Regions from separate parts of the Streptacidiphilus jeojiensis genome, predicted to be linked through region 2. Evidence: riboswitches for the same ligand, from Rfam matches in the RefSeq annotation. Region 2 holds a riboswitch; each other region holds the start of a gene.
The links. Region 2 has a riboswitch for S-adenosylmethionine ahead of ABUW04_RS16865 (putative leader peptide). Riboswitches for the same ligand answer to the same signal wherever they lie in the genome.
Positions count from the first base shown of each region.

Region 1: linked by a shared signal. The riboswitch ahead of thrC (threonine synthase) and the one ahead of ABUW04_RS16865 (putative leader peptide) in region 2 are both predicted to bind S-adenosylmethionine.
Region 3: linked by a shared signal. The riboswitch ahead of ABUW04_RS37420 (aminotransferase class V-fold PLP-dependent enzyme) and the one ahead of ABUW04_RS16865 (putative leader peptide) in region 2 are both predicted to bind S-adenosylmethionine.

Region 1 covers NZ_JBEUKS010000010.1:238,442-243,194, forward strand. Annotated here, with positions in the region: gene ABUW04_RS26840 (MoaD/ThiS family protein) at 87-362, opposite strand; gene thrC (threonine synthase) at 359-1,642, opposite strand; SAM riboswitch class I at 1,660-1,805, opposite strand; gene ABUW04_RS26850 (glucosyl-3-phosphoglycerate synthase) at 2,005-2,970, shown strand; gene ABUW04_RS26855 (alpha,alpha-trehalose-phosphate synthase (UDP-forming)) at 3,001-4,452, shown strand; gene ABUW04_RS26860 (hypothetical protein) at 4,437-4,753, opposite strand, start outside.
Region 2 covers NZ_JBEUKS010000005.1:408,852-413,604, forward strand. Annotated here, with positions in the region: gene ABUW04_RS16855 (amino acid ABC transporter ATP-binding protein) at 58-810, opposite strand; gene ABUW04_RS16860 (amino acid ABC transporter permease) at 837-1,877, opposite strand; gene ABUW04_RS16865 (putative leader peptide) at 1,991-2,095, opposite strand; SAM riboswitch class IV at 2,107-2,217, opposite strand; SAM riboswitch class IV at 2,397-2,507, shown strand; gene ABUW04_RS16870 (putative leader peptide) at 2,540-2,608, shown strand; gene ABUW04_RS16875 (LLM class flavin-dependent oxidoreductase) at 2,805-4,040, shown strand; gene ABUW04_RS16880 (NtaA/DmoA family FMN-dependent monooxygenase) at 4,080-4,753, shown strand, end outside.
Region 3 covers NZ_JBEUKS010000020.1:121,850-126,602, reverse strand. Annotated here, with positions in the region: gene trpD (anthranilate phosphoribosyltransferase) at 1-863, shown strand, start outside; SAM riboswitch class IV at 931-1,065, shown strand; gene ABUW04_RS37420 (aminotransferase class V-fold PLP-dependent enzyme) at 1,118-2,488, shown strand; gene ABUW04_RS37415 (Lrp/AsnC family transcriptional regulator) at 2,628-2,909, opposite strand; gene ABUW04_RS37410 (rhomboid family intramembrane serine protease) at 2,906-3,706, opposite strand; gene ABUW04_RS37405 (hypothetical protein) at 3,823-4,095, shown strand; gene ABUW04_RS37400 (NYN domain-containing protein) at 4,232-4,753, shown strand, end outside.

The DNA.
Region 1 (4,753 bases), on a different contig from region 2:
GCGCACCACGAGGGGAGGTGACAAAGCGAAAGCCGGGACGCCCCCGAAGGGACGCCCCGGCCTGCCCGCGATTACTGCGGCGAATTTCAGCCACCCGCGACGGCGGGAATGATCGAGACCCCGGCGCCGTCCGGAGTGGCCGTTTCCAGGCCGTCGGCAAAGCGCACGTCGTCCTCGTTCACATACACGTTCACAAAGCGGCGCAGCTTGCCGCTGTCGTCGAGGATCCGGCCGCGGATGCCGGTGTGGTTGGCCTCCAGGTCGTCGATGACCGCGGCGAGGGTGGCACCCTCGGCCGCGACCTCGGCGGCACCGCCGGTGTAGGTGCGGAGGATCGTCGGAATGCGGACGGAGACACTCATGCGAGGCCAGCCTCTCGGAACGAGTCAAGGGTGGGACGGATGGTGGCGGACAGGCCGGTGGTGGGCTCCACCGCGTCCAGGGTCTTCAGACCGTCGCCGGTGTTGAGGACCACGGTCTCGGCGGTCGGGTCGAGCAGCCCGTTCTTGATCAGCTTCTGCAGCACGCCGACCGTCACCCCGCCGGCGGTCTCGGCGAAGATGCCCTCGGTGCGGGCCAGCAGCTTGATCGCGTCCACCACCTGCTCGTCGTTCACATCCTCGACCGCGCCGCCGGTGCGCCGGCAGATGTCCAGGACGTAGGGGCCATCGGCCGGGTTGCCGATGGCCAGCGACTTGGCGATGGTGTCGGGCTTCTGCGGCCGGATCACGTCATGGCCGGCCTTGAAGGCCACCGAGACCGGGGAGCAGCCCTCGGCCTGGGCCCCGAAGATCTTGTACGGCTTGTCCTCGACCAGGCCGAGGGCGATCAGCTCCTTGAGCCCCTTGTCGATCTTCGTCAGCTGCGAGCCCGAGGCGATCGGGATCACGATCTGGTCCGGCAGCCGCCAGCCCAGCTGCTCGCAGATCTCGTACGCCAGGGTCTTGGAGCCCTCGCCGTAGTAGGGGCGCAGGTTGACGTTGACGAAGCCCCAGCCCTCGCCGGCCGGGTCGCCGATCAGCTCCGAGCAGAAGCGGTTCACGTCGTCGTAGTTGCCCTCGATGCCGACCAGCTCGCCGCCGTACACCGCAGCCATCACGATCTTGCCCTGCTCCAGGTCGTGCGGGATGAACACGCACGAGCGCAGCCCGGTCCTGGCGGCGGCCGCGCCGACCGCGCCGGCCAGGTTGCCGGTGGAGGAGCAGGAGAGGGTGGTGAAGCCGAAGGTGCGGGCCGCCTCGACGGCGATCGCGACCACCCGGTCCTTGAAGGAGTGGGTGGGGTTGCCGGAGTCGTCCTTGACGTACAGGCCGCCGGTGACGCCCAGCTCGCGGGCCAGGTTGTCGGCCTTGACCAGCTTGGTCCAGCCGGGGTTCAGGTTGGGCCGGGAGGCGACGTCGGCGGGGACCGGCAGCAGCGGCGCGTAGCGCCAGATGTTGGTGGGGCCCGCCTCGATGCGGGCGCGCAGTGCCTCGGGGTCACCGGTGGGCAGCTCGTAGGCCACCTCGAGGGGTCCGAAGCACTCGATACAGGCGAAGTCCGGAGCGAGTGCGGTACGCGCGCCGCACTCCCGGCAGGACAGCGCGACGGCGGGTCCGAAGGATTCGGCGGTCACAACGGACTCGGTGGTTACAGCAGCCATGATGGCGAGGCCCTCTCTCCTCATCTTCCCCGCGGCGCGTCTCGCCGCAGGACGGAATTGGCACCTTCCCCACCAGGGCCTCAACAGCTTGAGCTGCGGCTTTGCTGGCAGGAGGGTTGCCGGGACTTCAACGGGCCGTTCCCTCAGTCCCTCTGGATGAGCTCTATGGCGATCCGGGCTCCGCAGCTCGCTGCGGACGCTGCCCGGAAGGCATTTGTGGTGACAACGGTTAGACCCGCCGTGCGGCGGCAACGTGTCGTCCCCAAGACTGTAACCGAAGCCCCGCCCACCGATCACTGGCTGTCCGCGAGGCGAGACACCCGGCACCACCGGAGTTCCGGTGCCACCACCCGAGGAGTCCTGTGCTTGACGAGGTCGCCGACTGGCTGCGCCGCCGCTCCTGGACGGCCGCCGACCGACCGCTGCCGGACCTGCTGGCCGCCAAGCAGGCCGGCGGCACCACCGTCAGCGTGGTGCTGCCCGCGCTGGACGAGGAGGCCACCGTCGGCGGGATCGTCGCCGCGATCCGCCGCGAGCTGATGGAGGCCGTGCCGCTGGTGGACGAGCTGGTCGTGGTCGACTCCGGATCCACCGACCGCACCGCGCAGGCCGCGGCCGACGCCGGGGCGACGGTGGTGCACCGGGACTCGGTGCTCCCCGAGCTGCCCGCCGTGCCCGGCAAGGGCGAGGTGCTCTGGCGCTCACTGCTGGTGACCAGCGGCGACCTGGTCTGCTTCATCGACGCCGACCTGCGCGAGTTCGACCCCGCCTTCGTCTCCGGGATCATCGGACCGCTGCTCACCGACCCGGACGTGGCCTTCGTCAAGGCGATGTACGACCGGCCGCTGGAGACCGACACCGGCAGCATCCCGGCCGGCGGCGGCCGGGTCACCGAGCTGGTCGCCCGCCCGCTGCTGAACCTCTACTGGCCGCTGCTGGCCGGCTTCGTCCAGCCGCTCGGCGGCGAGTACGCGGCCCGGCGCAGCCTGCTGGAGCGGCTGCCCTTCCCCACCGGCTACGGGGTGGAGCTGGGCCTGCTGGTGGACGCCCTGGAGCTGGCCGGCCTGGACGCGCTGGCCCAGGTGGACGTGGGCGTGCGGCACCACCGGCACCAGGACGCGCTGGCCCTGGGCCGGATGGCGGCCAGCATCCAGCTGACCGCCCTGGACCGGCTGGCCCGCAGCAACCGGATCAAGGCCACCGACGACCTGGCCACGCCGACCCTCACCCAGTTCACCCGCACCGCGTCCGGCTTCACCCCGACCACGGTCGACCTCCCGACCACCGAACGTCCGCCGATTGCCACGCTGACCGGCCCGGACGTTTGACCCCGCTCCGCACAGGCAAGGCTCTGCACCATGGTCAACGCAAGTCCGTCCACACCGCCGCAGGCCCGGGTCCTGCTCGCCTCCAACCGGGGGCCGATCTCCTTCACCGTGGAGGACGACGGCACGCTCACGCCCCGCCGCGGCGGTGGCGGGCTGGTCTCCGGCCTCAGCGCCATCGGCGACGAGATCGAGTCGGTCTGGGTCTGCGCCGCGCTCACCGAGGGCGACCGCGCCGCGACCCGGCAGGGCAAGCTGGGCGACCCCTCGGTCCGCATGCTGGACATCGACGCCGGCACCTTCGCCCGCGCCTACAACGGCATCGCCAACTCCACCCTGTGGTTCGTCCACCACCTGATCTACAACACCCCGACCACGCCGGTCTTCGGCTCCTCCTTCCGTCGCGAGTGGGCCTCCTACGAGGCCTACAACCGGGCCTTCGCCGAGGCCCTGGCCGAGGCCGCGGCGCCGGGGGCGACCGTGCTGGTCCAGGACTACCACCTGTCACTGACACCCCGGCTGCTCCGGGAGCTGCGCCCGGACCTGCGGATCGGCCACTTCTCGCACACCCCGTGGGCCCCGCCGGACTACTACCGGCTGCTGCCCGACGACATCGCCAGGGACGTGCTGGTCGGCATCCTCGGCGCGGACCAGGCCGGGTTCCTCACCCGCCGCTGGGCCTCGGCCTTCGCCGACTGCTGCGAGGCGGTCCTCGGCGCCGAGGTCGACCGGAGCGCGCTGACGGTCACCCACGAGGGCCGCACCACCCGGCTCGGCGTGCACCCGCTGGGCGCCGACGGCGACTTCCTGCGCGAGCGCGCCCACCGGCCCGACGTCGACTCCCGGCTGGCTGCCCTGCGCGAGGCCGTCGGCGACCGGCGCACCATCGTCAGGGTCGACCGCACCGAGCTGTCCAAGAACATCGTCCGCGGCCTGCACGCCTACCGGCACCTGCTGCACACCCGTCCGGAATGGCTGGACCGGGTCGTCCACATCGCCTTCGCCTACCCCTCACGGCACGACCTGCCGGAGTACCGCGAGTACACCGCCTCGGTGCTGCGGGTCGCCCAGGAGATCAACGACGAGTTCGGCACCCCCGACTGGCAGCCGGTGCTGCTCGCGGTCGACGACGACTTCGCCCGCTCGCTCGCCGCCTACCGGCTCGCCGACGTGGCCCTGGTCAACCCGATCAGGGACGGGATGAACCTGGTCGCCAAGGAGCTCCCGGTGGTCTCCGACGACGGCTGCGCCCTGGTGCTGTCCCGGGAGGCCGGCGCCTACGAGGAACTGGGCGAGGACGCGGTGACCGTCAACCCGTACGACGTCATCGCCACCGCGGAGGCGCTGCACACCGCGCTCACCATGCCCGCGGCGGAGCGGGCCGACCGCTGCAAGCGGCTGGCCGAGGCGGGCACGGCGCTGCCGCCGTCGGCCTGGTTCCTGGAGCAGTACCGGGCCCTGGCGGGTGATCAGCTGCAGGAGTAGTTGAAGACGGCGGTGCCGGTGGCCGAACCGGGCGAGAGGATCTTGACGGTCGCCGTCCCCTGGAAGTTGCCCTGCCCGGTGACGGTCCAGCGCAGCGGGAGCTGCACCTGGTGCACGCCGGACGGGACGGACTGGGTCAGCGTCCCGCTGACCGTGCCGTCGCTGCGGACCCACTGGTAGTGGACCTTTCCGGACCCGCCGTTGGTGTGCAGGGTGGCGGTGACCAGCTCCGTCTGGCCGCAGGTCAGATTGGCCTTGTCCGCGGCGACCGTCACCGAGCTGATCGACACCGGGGTGGCGA
Region 2 (4,753 bases):
AGACGGGGGTGGGAACGGGGGTGGGTGCCGCTGCGCGACGCTGCGAGCGGTGTGCTGTTACAGGACCGCGGCGAGGAAGGCGCGGGCCCGGTCGTGGCCGGGGTTGTCGAGGACGTCGGCCGGGGCGCCGGACTCGATGACGCGTCCGCCGTCGAGGAACACCACGGAGTCGGCGACCTCGCGGGCGAAGCCGATCTCATGGGTGACCACGATCATCGTCATCCCGCTGAGGGCGAGGTCGCGCATCACCGCCAGTACCTCGCCGACGAGTTCGGGGTCCAGCGCACTGGTGGGCTCGTCGAACAGCAGCAGCCGGGGTTCCATGGCCAGCGCGCGGGCGATGGCCACCCGCTGCTGCTGTCCGCCGGACAGCTGCCGGGGATAGGCGCTCTCGCGCCCGTCCAGTCCCACCCGCTCCAGCAGTTCCCGGGCCTGGACCGCGGCGGACTTCCTGGTCAGGCCCCGGACGGCGACCGGGGCCTCGATGATGTTCTCCAGCACCGTCAGGTGCGGGAAGAGGTTGAACTGCTGGAACACCATGCCGACCGCGGCGCGCTGCCTGGTGATCGTACGGTGGCCCAACTCGTGCAGCCTGCTGCCGTGGTGGCGGTAGCCGATGATCTCGCCGCCCACCTCGACGAAGCCGGCGTCCGGCTTCTCCAGGTGGTTGATGCTGCGCAGCAGGGTGGACTTGCCCGAGCCCGAGGGGCCCAGCAGCACGGTCACCTCGCCCTCGCGCACATCCAGGTCGATGCCGTCCAGGACCAGGTTGGCGCCGAAGCTCTTGCGCAGTCCGCGGATCCGGACCAGGGGCTCCTGGGTCTGCTCAACGGCGCTCATGACAGGCCCGCCAGTTCGCGTCCGCTGCGGCCGCCGGCCGCACCGTTGGCGCCGAACAGCGGGATGTTGCCGCGGAAGAGCTGCCAGAAGCCGGTCCCTCCGCTGCCGCCGCGCCGGCTCCCGCGGGCGTAGTGGCGCTCGACGAAGAACTGGCCGATCGAGAGCAGCGTGGTGAGGATGATGTACCAGAGCGTCGCGACCAGTAGCAGAGGGATGATCAGGTAGTTCTGGTTGTAGATGAGTTGGGACGAGTAGAGCAGGTCCTGCACCGCGATCACGCTGACGATCGAGGTCGCCTTCAGCATCCCGATGAGCAGGTTGCCGGTGGCCGGGATGATCGCCGGCATCGCCTGCGGCAGCACGATCCTGCGGAAGATCCTGGCCCGGCCGAGGCCGAGCGCCTCGGCGGCCTCGGTCTGGCCGTGCTCCACGGAGAGGATGCCGCCCCTGACGATCTCGGAAGCGAAGGCCGCCACGTCCAGGGTCAGGCCGACGAAGGCAGCGAGGATCCCGCTGAACAGGTGGGCCGTCCGCACCGTCGCGAACTCGTGCCCGAACGGGATGCCGAGCGACAACTGCGGGTACAGCGAGGCGAGTTCGTACCAGAAGAGCAGCTGGACCAGCGGCGGGACCGAGCGGACCAGCCAGACGAAGCCGAAGCTGACCGAGCGCAGCACCGGATTGCCGGACAGCCTCATGACCGCCACGCCGATGCCGAGCAGATAGCCGGTCGCCATCACCGCCGCGGTCAACCACAGCGTCAGGACCAGGCCGTTCACGATCGAGCCGTTGAGGAAGTAACTGCCGACCACGTCCCACTGGAACCGCTTGTTGGTCAGCAGGGTGTGGACGAACATGGCCAGCAGGACGAGCAGGGCGAGAGCTGAGATCCACTGGCCGGGGCGGCGCAGCGGGACCAGCTTCGCGGCGAGCAGCTGCCCGTCCTCGGGGCGCTGGTGCAGCGGGCGGTCGTCGGTGACCGGAGGGGGAGGCTCGGGCGCGACGGCAGTGCGCGCAGAGGTGTCCGGACTGCTCATGGGGGTGTGGGTTCCGTCCCGTGAGAACGCCGCAGCGCGCCGTGGAGGCACGGCGGGAGGGCGTGAATGGGGTGACAGGTGCCGGGAATGAAGGCAGGGAGAGAAGGGTGCGGTCAGCGGACCGCGCACGTCCCCGGACACAGGGCACTGCTCACCCGCAGCAGATCGACGTGGCGACGCGAGTACGTTCCGGCTACTGCTCGACGCACTGCTCTCACCTCCGCTTTCGATCTCGCGCTTACAGGACTGTGGCGTCCCGTCGGGTCGTCACCTGGAGCACCCCGCCGCGTCGGAGGGTTGCCGGTCAGCCAGCCAGGGCTTGACGCTGACGCTCATAACCAGGGATCACGGTAACCCGTCCGGCGCATTTAGACAATGCCTATCGGTTCGGTGGAGATTCGCTGGAGGCTCGCTGGAGCGGCCCCGGGCCTCCCCCGGACCTCCGCGGACCTCCTCGGCCATCCCCAGTCGATCACTGGGGATTGTGTTCGACGCCCATCCGGAGTTAGCGTGTGAGCAGGTTACGAGCGTCAGCAACAAGCCCTGGCTGGCTGACCAGCAACCCTCCGACGCGGCGGGGTGCTCCAGGTGACGACCCGACAGGACGGCGCAGTCCTGTAAGCGCGCAAGCTGAACCGGAGGTGAGAGCAGTGCGTCAACCAGTGGGCACGTACTCGCGTCGCCATATCGATCTTCAGCGCATCGCCAGCGCCCTCTGTCCGGCCGCCTGAGCAGCACCCCCGCTCGACGGGCGCTGCGCCGCCGTACCTCCGGCCACCGCTCCGAAGCACCTCTCCCGCTGCAGCGGTCCTCTCGCTGAAGCACCCTCCCTCCCGCCGACTCCGCCCCGGGCCGCCCCGGCGCGGGTCCCCCTCGGCATGCCCGCCGCACCATCGGGCCCCAATCGAGCAGGAAGCGATCTCCCCCATGCCTCTCCCACACCCCGCCCTCCATCTGGCCGTCGCCCTCGACGGCACGGGTTGGCACCCCGCCGCCTGGCGGCTGCCCGACGCCCGGCCCGAGGGGCTCTTCACCGCGGCGTACTGGGCGGACCTCGTCGCCGAGGCCGAGCGCGGACTGCTGGACTTCGTCACCATCGAGGACTCCCTGGGCCTCCAGTCGGCCGAGACCTTCGCCCCGGACCGGCGCACCGACCAGGTCCGCGGGCGGCTGGACGCGGTGCTGACCGCCGCCCGGATCGCCCCGCTCAGCCGGCACATCGGCCTGGTGCCGACCGCCACGGTCACCCACACCGAGCCGTTCCACATCTCCAAGGCGATCGCCACCCTCGACTTCGTCAGCAGCGGACGCGGCGGGGTACGGGTCCAGGTGTCGGGACGCCCGCACGAGGCCGAGCTCTTCGGGCGCCGGACGCTGCCGCCGTTCACCTTCGAGGACTTCGAGCGCCCCGAGGTCCAGGCCCTGGTCGGCGAGCTGTTCGACGAGGCGGCCGACTACGTCGAGGTGCTGCGACGGCTCTGGGACAGCTGGGAGGACGACGCCGAGATCCGCGACGTCGCCACCGGCCGCTTCATCGACCGCGAGAAGCTGCACTACATCGACTTCGAGGGCAGCGCCTTCAGCGTGAAGGGGCCGTCGATCACCCCGCGCCCCCCGCAGGGGCAGCCGCTGGTCACCGCGCTGGCGCACCAGACCATCCCCTACCGACTGGTCGCCCGCTCCACCGACCTCGGCTTCACCACCCCGCACGACGCGGACGGCGCCCGGGGCATCGTCGCCGAGATCCGCGCCGAGCAGGCCGCGGCCGGGCGCGCCGACCAGACCGTGCACGTCTTCGGCGACCTGCTGGTCTTCCTGGACGAGGCCCCCGGCGCGGCCGCGGCCCGCCGGGACCGGCTGGACGAGCTGGCCGCCACCCCGCTGACCAGCGACGCCGAGGTCTTCGCCGGCACCGCCGCCGACCTCGCCGACCTGCTGCTGGAGTGGCAGCAGGCCGGGCTGACCGGCTTCCGGCTGCGCCCGGCCACCCTCCCCCACGACCTGGAGCAGATCACCCGCCGGCTGGTCCCCGAGCTGCAGCGCCGCGGAGCCTTCCGCACCGCCTACGAGGCCGACACCCTGCGCGGGCTGCTCGGCCTGCCCCGCCCGGAGAGCCGCTACGCCGACGCATCCGCCGCAACCTCCGCCGCCACCTCTGTCTGAGCGCTTGTTCCACCACCGAGACCTAAGGACGCCTGTCGCATGAGCAAGCCACTCAAGCAGATCCACCTCGCCGCGCACTTCCCCGGTGTGAACAACACCACGGTGTGGAGCGATCCGGCCGCCGGAAGCCAGATCGACTTCAGCTCCTTCGTCCACCTGGCGCGCACGGCGGAGCGCGCCAAGTTCGACTTCCTCTTCCTGGCCGAGGGGCTGCGGCTGCGCGAGCAGGGCGGACAGATCTACGACCTGGACGTGGTCGGCCGCCCGGACACCTTCGCCGTCCTGGCCGCGCTGGCCGCGGTCACCGACCGGCTCGGACTGGCCGGCACCATCAACTCCACCTTCAACGAGCCCTACGAGGTGGCCCGGCAGTTCGCCTCGCTGGACCACCTCTCCGCGGGCCGCGCCGCCTGGAACGTGGTCACCTCCTGGGACGAGTTCACCGGACAGAACTTCCGCCGCGGCGGCTTCCTGGCCCAGGAGGACCGCTACGAGCGGGCCAAGCAGTTCCTCACCGCCGCCCAGGTGCTCTTCGACTCCTGGCGGGGCGACGAGATCGTCGCCGACAAGGAGTCCGGCACCTTCCTGGCCGACCCCGACGCCGGACGCTTCCAGCACCGGGTGAGCCAGTTCGACATCGCCGGGCAGTTCAACGTCCCGCGCAGCCCGCAGGGACGGCCGGTGATCTTCCAGGCCGGCGACTCCGAGGAGGG
Region 3 (4,753 bases), on a different contig from region 2:
AGATCGCCGGTCTGGTCGACTCCATGTACGCCCACGCCACCGTGATAGAGGTGCCGGGCCGGGCCGTGGACATCGTCGGCACCGGTGGCGACCGGGCCAAGACCGTCAACATCTCCACCATGTCGGCGATCGTCGCGGCCGGCGCGGGCGCGCTGGTGGTCAAGCACGGCAACCGGGCCGCCTCCTCCGCGAGCGGAGCCACCGACGTGCTGGAGAAGCTCGGCGTCAATCTGGAGCTGACCCCGCGTCGGGTGGCCGAGGTCGCCGTCGAGGCCGGGATCACCTACTGCCCGGCCCCGGTGTTCCACCCCTCGATGCGGCACGCCGGGCCGGCCCGGGTCGGTCTGGGCGTCCCCACCGCGTTCAACCTGCTCGGCCCGCTGACCAACCCGGCCCGGGTCGGCGCCAACGCCGTGGGCTGCTTCGACACCAGGATGGCCGGCCTGATCGCCGGCGTGCTGGCCCGCCGCGGCGCCTCCGCGCTGGTGTTCCGCGGCGACGACGGCCTGGACGAGCTGACCGTGACCGGGACCTCCACGGTGTGGCAGGTCCGCGACGGCGAGGTGGAGCAGAGCCGGTTCGACCCGCGGGACGTCGGCATCACCCCGGTCGGCATCGAGGCGCTGCGCGGGGCCGACGCCGCCCACAACGCCGAGGTGGCCCGCCGGGTGCTGGCCGGGGAGCAGGGCCCGGTCCGGGACGCGGTGCTGCTCAACTCGGCCTCGGCCCTGGTCGCCCTGGACCAGACCGACGCACCGCTGACCGAGCAGCTGGCGGCGGCGATGAAGCGCACCGCGGAGTCGATCGACTCCGGCGCGGCCGCCGCGGTGCTGGAGCGCTGGGCTGCGGCGACGCACAGGTAGTCCGGGCGGTCCCACATGCCGGACGGGGGTTCGCCCACAGGGCGGACCTCTGGCATAGTTCTCACCAGGTCACGAGTGACAGCGCGCGGTTCACGACCGCTGCAGCCCCGGCTTGCTGTCCGGCAACCCTCCGTCCGTGGCGGGGTGCCTCCGGGTGACGACCAGGCCCTTCGGCAACAATGCCGTGGGGCAAGCGCGGATCCCTTCCGATCAGGCCTTGCGCCGGGGATCCACTGGATGCCCTGGAGGGGTCTGTGTCGGCGTACCCGAATACTTCCACCGTCTGTCAGCCGCTTGCGGTCCTCGGCCGCGATGTCGAGGTCCCGCTGGTCAGCGGTGCCAAGGTGACCTACGCCGCGCTCGACTACGCCGCCAGCGCGCCGGCCCTGCAGCGGGTCTGGGACGACGTCGCCGCCTACGCCCCCTACTACGGCAGCGTGCACCGCGGCGCCGGGTACCTCTCGCAGCTGTCCACCGACCTGTTCGAGCAGAGCCGGGCCACCGTCGCCGAGTTCCTGGACCTGCGCGAGGACGACCAGGTGGTCTTCACCCGGGCCACCACCGACTCGCTGAACCTGCTGGCCGGCGTGCTGCCGACCGGGACCGAGGTGTTCGCCTTCGAGACCGAGCACCACGCCTCACTGCTGCCCTGGCGCAGGGACGGACTGACCGTCAGCTACCTGCGCGCCCCGCGCTCGCCCGAGGAGGCCGTGGCGGCGCTGGACGAGGCGCTGGCCGCCACCACGGCCGGGCCGCGGCTGGTGTGTGTGACCGGGGCGTCCAATGTCACCGGGGAGATCTGGCCGGTCCGCGAGCTGGCCGCGACCGCGCACCGGCACGGCGCGCGGATCGTCCTGGACGCCGCCCAGCTCGCTCCGCACCACCCGGTCTCGGTCCGCGAGCTGGACGTCGACTGGGTCGCCTTCTCCGGGCACAAGCTCTACGCCCCCTTCGGCGCCGGAGTGCTGGCCGGCCGCAGCGACTGGCTGGACGCCGCCGAGCCGTACCTGGCCGGTGGCGGCGCCAGCCGTACCGTGGCCAGGGAGGCCGACGGCTCGGTGGCGGTGGAGTGGCACCGCGGTCCGCAGCGGCACGAGGCCGGTTCGCCGAACGTCGTCGGCGCCTACGCCATCGCCTCCGCCTGCCGGGCGCTCGGCGAGGCCGGCTTCGACGCGCTGGTGGCCAGGGAGCGGTTCCTGATCGACCGGCTGCGGGCCGGGCTGGCCGGGATTCCGCAGGTCAGGGTGTTGACCCTGTTCGGCGAGGAGCACCCGCGGGTGGGTGTGCTGTCCTTCGTCGTGCAGGACTGGAACAGCTCGCACTTCTCCGCGGCGCTGTCCGCGGAGTACGGCATCGGGGTGCGGGACGGGCTGTTCTGCGCGCACCCGCTGGTGCGGACGCTGCTGGGCGGGGAGGAGGCTGCGCCGTCCGAGTGCGGTGCGCCGGAGGCGTCGCTGCCGGGGGAGCGGAGCCTGAACGCCATCCGGGTGAGTTTCGGGGCGGGCACGCCGGACGAGCATGTGGACCGCTTTGTGGAGGCGGTGCGGGAGTTGGTCACCGACGGTGCGAAGTGGGCCTACCGGACCGAGGGTGGGCGGTGCGTGCCGGATACCCGGCGGGGGTGACCGGTTCTCGGGTGCGGGTTGTGCATGGTTGGCCGCGCAGTTCCCCGCGCCCCTGGGGGCTGCAACTGACCCACTATGAGTGAGTTGCACCTACCTAGGGGCGCGGGGAACTGCGCGACAAGCCACCTACGGTCTGCACCTAGTCCTCCAAGCCCAACGCGAAGGCCGCGTCGAGGTCGTGCCGGGAGTAGGTGCGGAAGGCGATGTGGGTCTCCGTGGACTCGACCCCGGGGACCTTGTTCACCTGGCCGGGGATCACTTCGGCCAGTTCCTCGTGGGCCCGTACCCGGACCATGGCCACCAGGTCGTGCTGTCCGGTCACCGAGTACACCTCGGTCACCCCGTCGATCGCGGCGATCGCCTCGGCGATCTCGGGGATCCGGTCGACGGTGGTCTTGATGAGCACGATCGCGGTGATCACGGGGGGTCTCCTGGGAGTACGGCGGCGTTCGTCGGATCAGCGTAGCCGCGCCTGCGGCAGTACAGCAGCCAGGCGAAGAGGAAGCCGCCGGCGAAGCCGATCAGATGGGCGGTGTAGGCGACCCCGGTCACGGCCGCGGAGGGCGCCCCGACCGAGGCCCACTGGATCGCGAACCACACGCCGAGCACCAGCCAGGCGGGGAACCGCAGCGGCAGGAACAGCAGGAACGGGAGCAGGCTGGTCACCCGGGCCTTCGGGTGCAGCCGCAGGTAGGCGCCGAGGATGCCGGCGATCGCACCGGAGGCGCCGACCAGGGTCTGCGTGGCGCTGTCGCCGCCGGCGAAGACCGCGTAGCCGTAGGTCGCCAGGTAGCCCAGGGCGACATAGCTGAGGAGGTACGGCAGCCGCCCCATCCGCTCCTCGACCATCGCGCCGAAGACGTAGAGGAACAGCATGTTGCCCAGCAGGTGCAGCCAGCCGCCGTGGACGAACATCGCGGTCAGCACCGACAGGGCCGGGATCTTCGGGAAGCCGTCCGGCGCCGGGCAGCCCGGGGTGGTGGGTGCCGCGATCGGCTGGTTGTCCATCAGCTCGCTGGGGATCACCCCCCAGTGGTGGTAGTAGGCCAGCTCCGCACAGGCGCGCGCGTTCCCGCCGCCGTACAGCGGGTCGAGCCCGGAGACCGGGCCGACCAGGAAGACCAGCGTGCACGCCGCGATCAGGGCGTAGGTCACCAGCGGAACGAACGGCTGTGCGCCCCCGGGGGGCGGATTCTTCGCGCTTACCGGCCTCAACATGGATTGAGCATTCCTTAACCGGACAAATCTGACACCGGTTGTCCCGCCGTATCTGCCGTTGAGGGCAAGGCCATAGGGTTGTGCAGGTAGGCGTACCCGTCGCGAGAGGACCGCTCATGTCAGTTCCCCTTCCCACCGAGGGGACCCGGTGGCGCTGCACCCTGTGCGGCAACCTGACCCGCTTCGACGTGACCCGGTCCTCCCGCGTGGTCGAGTTCGTCCATCTGGACCTGGCCGGCGAGTCCCGGGTGGAGGAGCGCGAGGTGCTCAGCGAGACCGTGGAGTCGGTGCGCTGCCGCTGGTGCAACGCGGTGGACCAGGTGGAACTGGTGGACCGTCCGGGCGCGGAGGCCGAGGCGGCCGCGCAGGCGGGGCGTACCGAGGCCTGAGCGCCCGGTGTGAAGGCGGTGCCCCGGGGCAGGTGGCCTGAGGCATGTGTGGCGCGGTGACGAGTAGGGGGTAGGGCGGGCGAGAATGGTTACTGCGGGCAGGTAGTCCCGCAGGACCGGATCGGAGACAGCGGACGTGGTGGAGCGAGACCGGGCGGACGTCGCCGAGGGGCCCGTGGGCCCCGAGCAGGCGGCAGACCTCGCGCTGCCCGCCACCGAACCCGCCGAACCGGATGAGCCCGCCGAGCCCGCCGAGCAGTTGGACCGGCCGCTGCCCGAGGGCGTGCGGCGCAGGGTCGTCGGCATCGCCGCCGACGGGCTCAGCGCCATGCCGGTCGGCGAGTTGCCGCCCCGGCTGCGCCCCTACGCCAAGTTCACCCCGGTGCAGCGGGCCAGACGCGGGGCCACCGCCATCGCCGCCGCCCTGGAGACCGAGCCCGGCTTCCGGTCGCGGATAGCGGAACGAGTCAGACAGGGCCAGCCCGACCTGGTCGCGGCGCTGGAGAACGGGCAGGTTCCTGCCGCCGCCGACCCGCAGGACGTGGCCGCGGTGGCCTATCTGCTGCGACCGACCGGATGGAGCAAGCTGGTCGGCGACGCCGGCGAGGAGGTCGAGCGGGCCGAGTCGGAGGGCGCCGCCGCCGAGGCGGCCCGACTG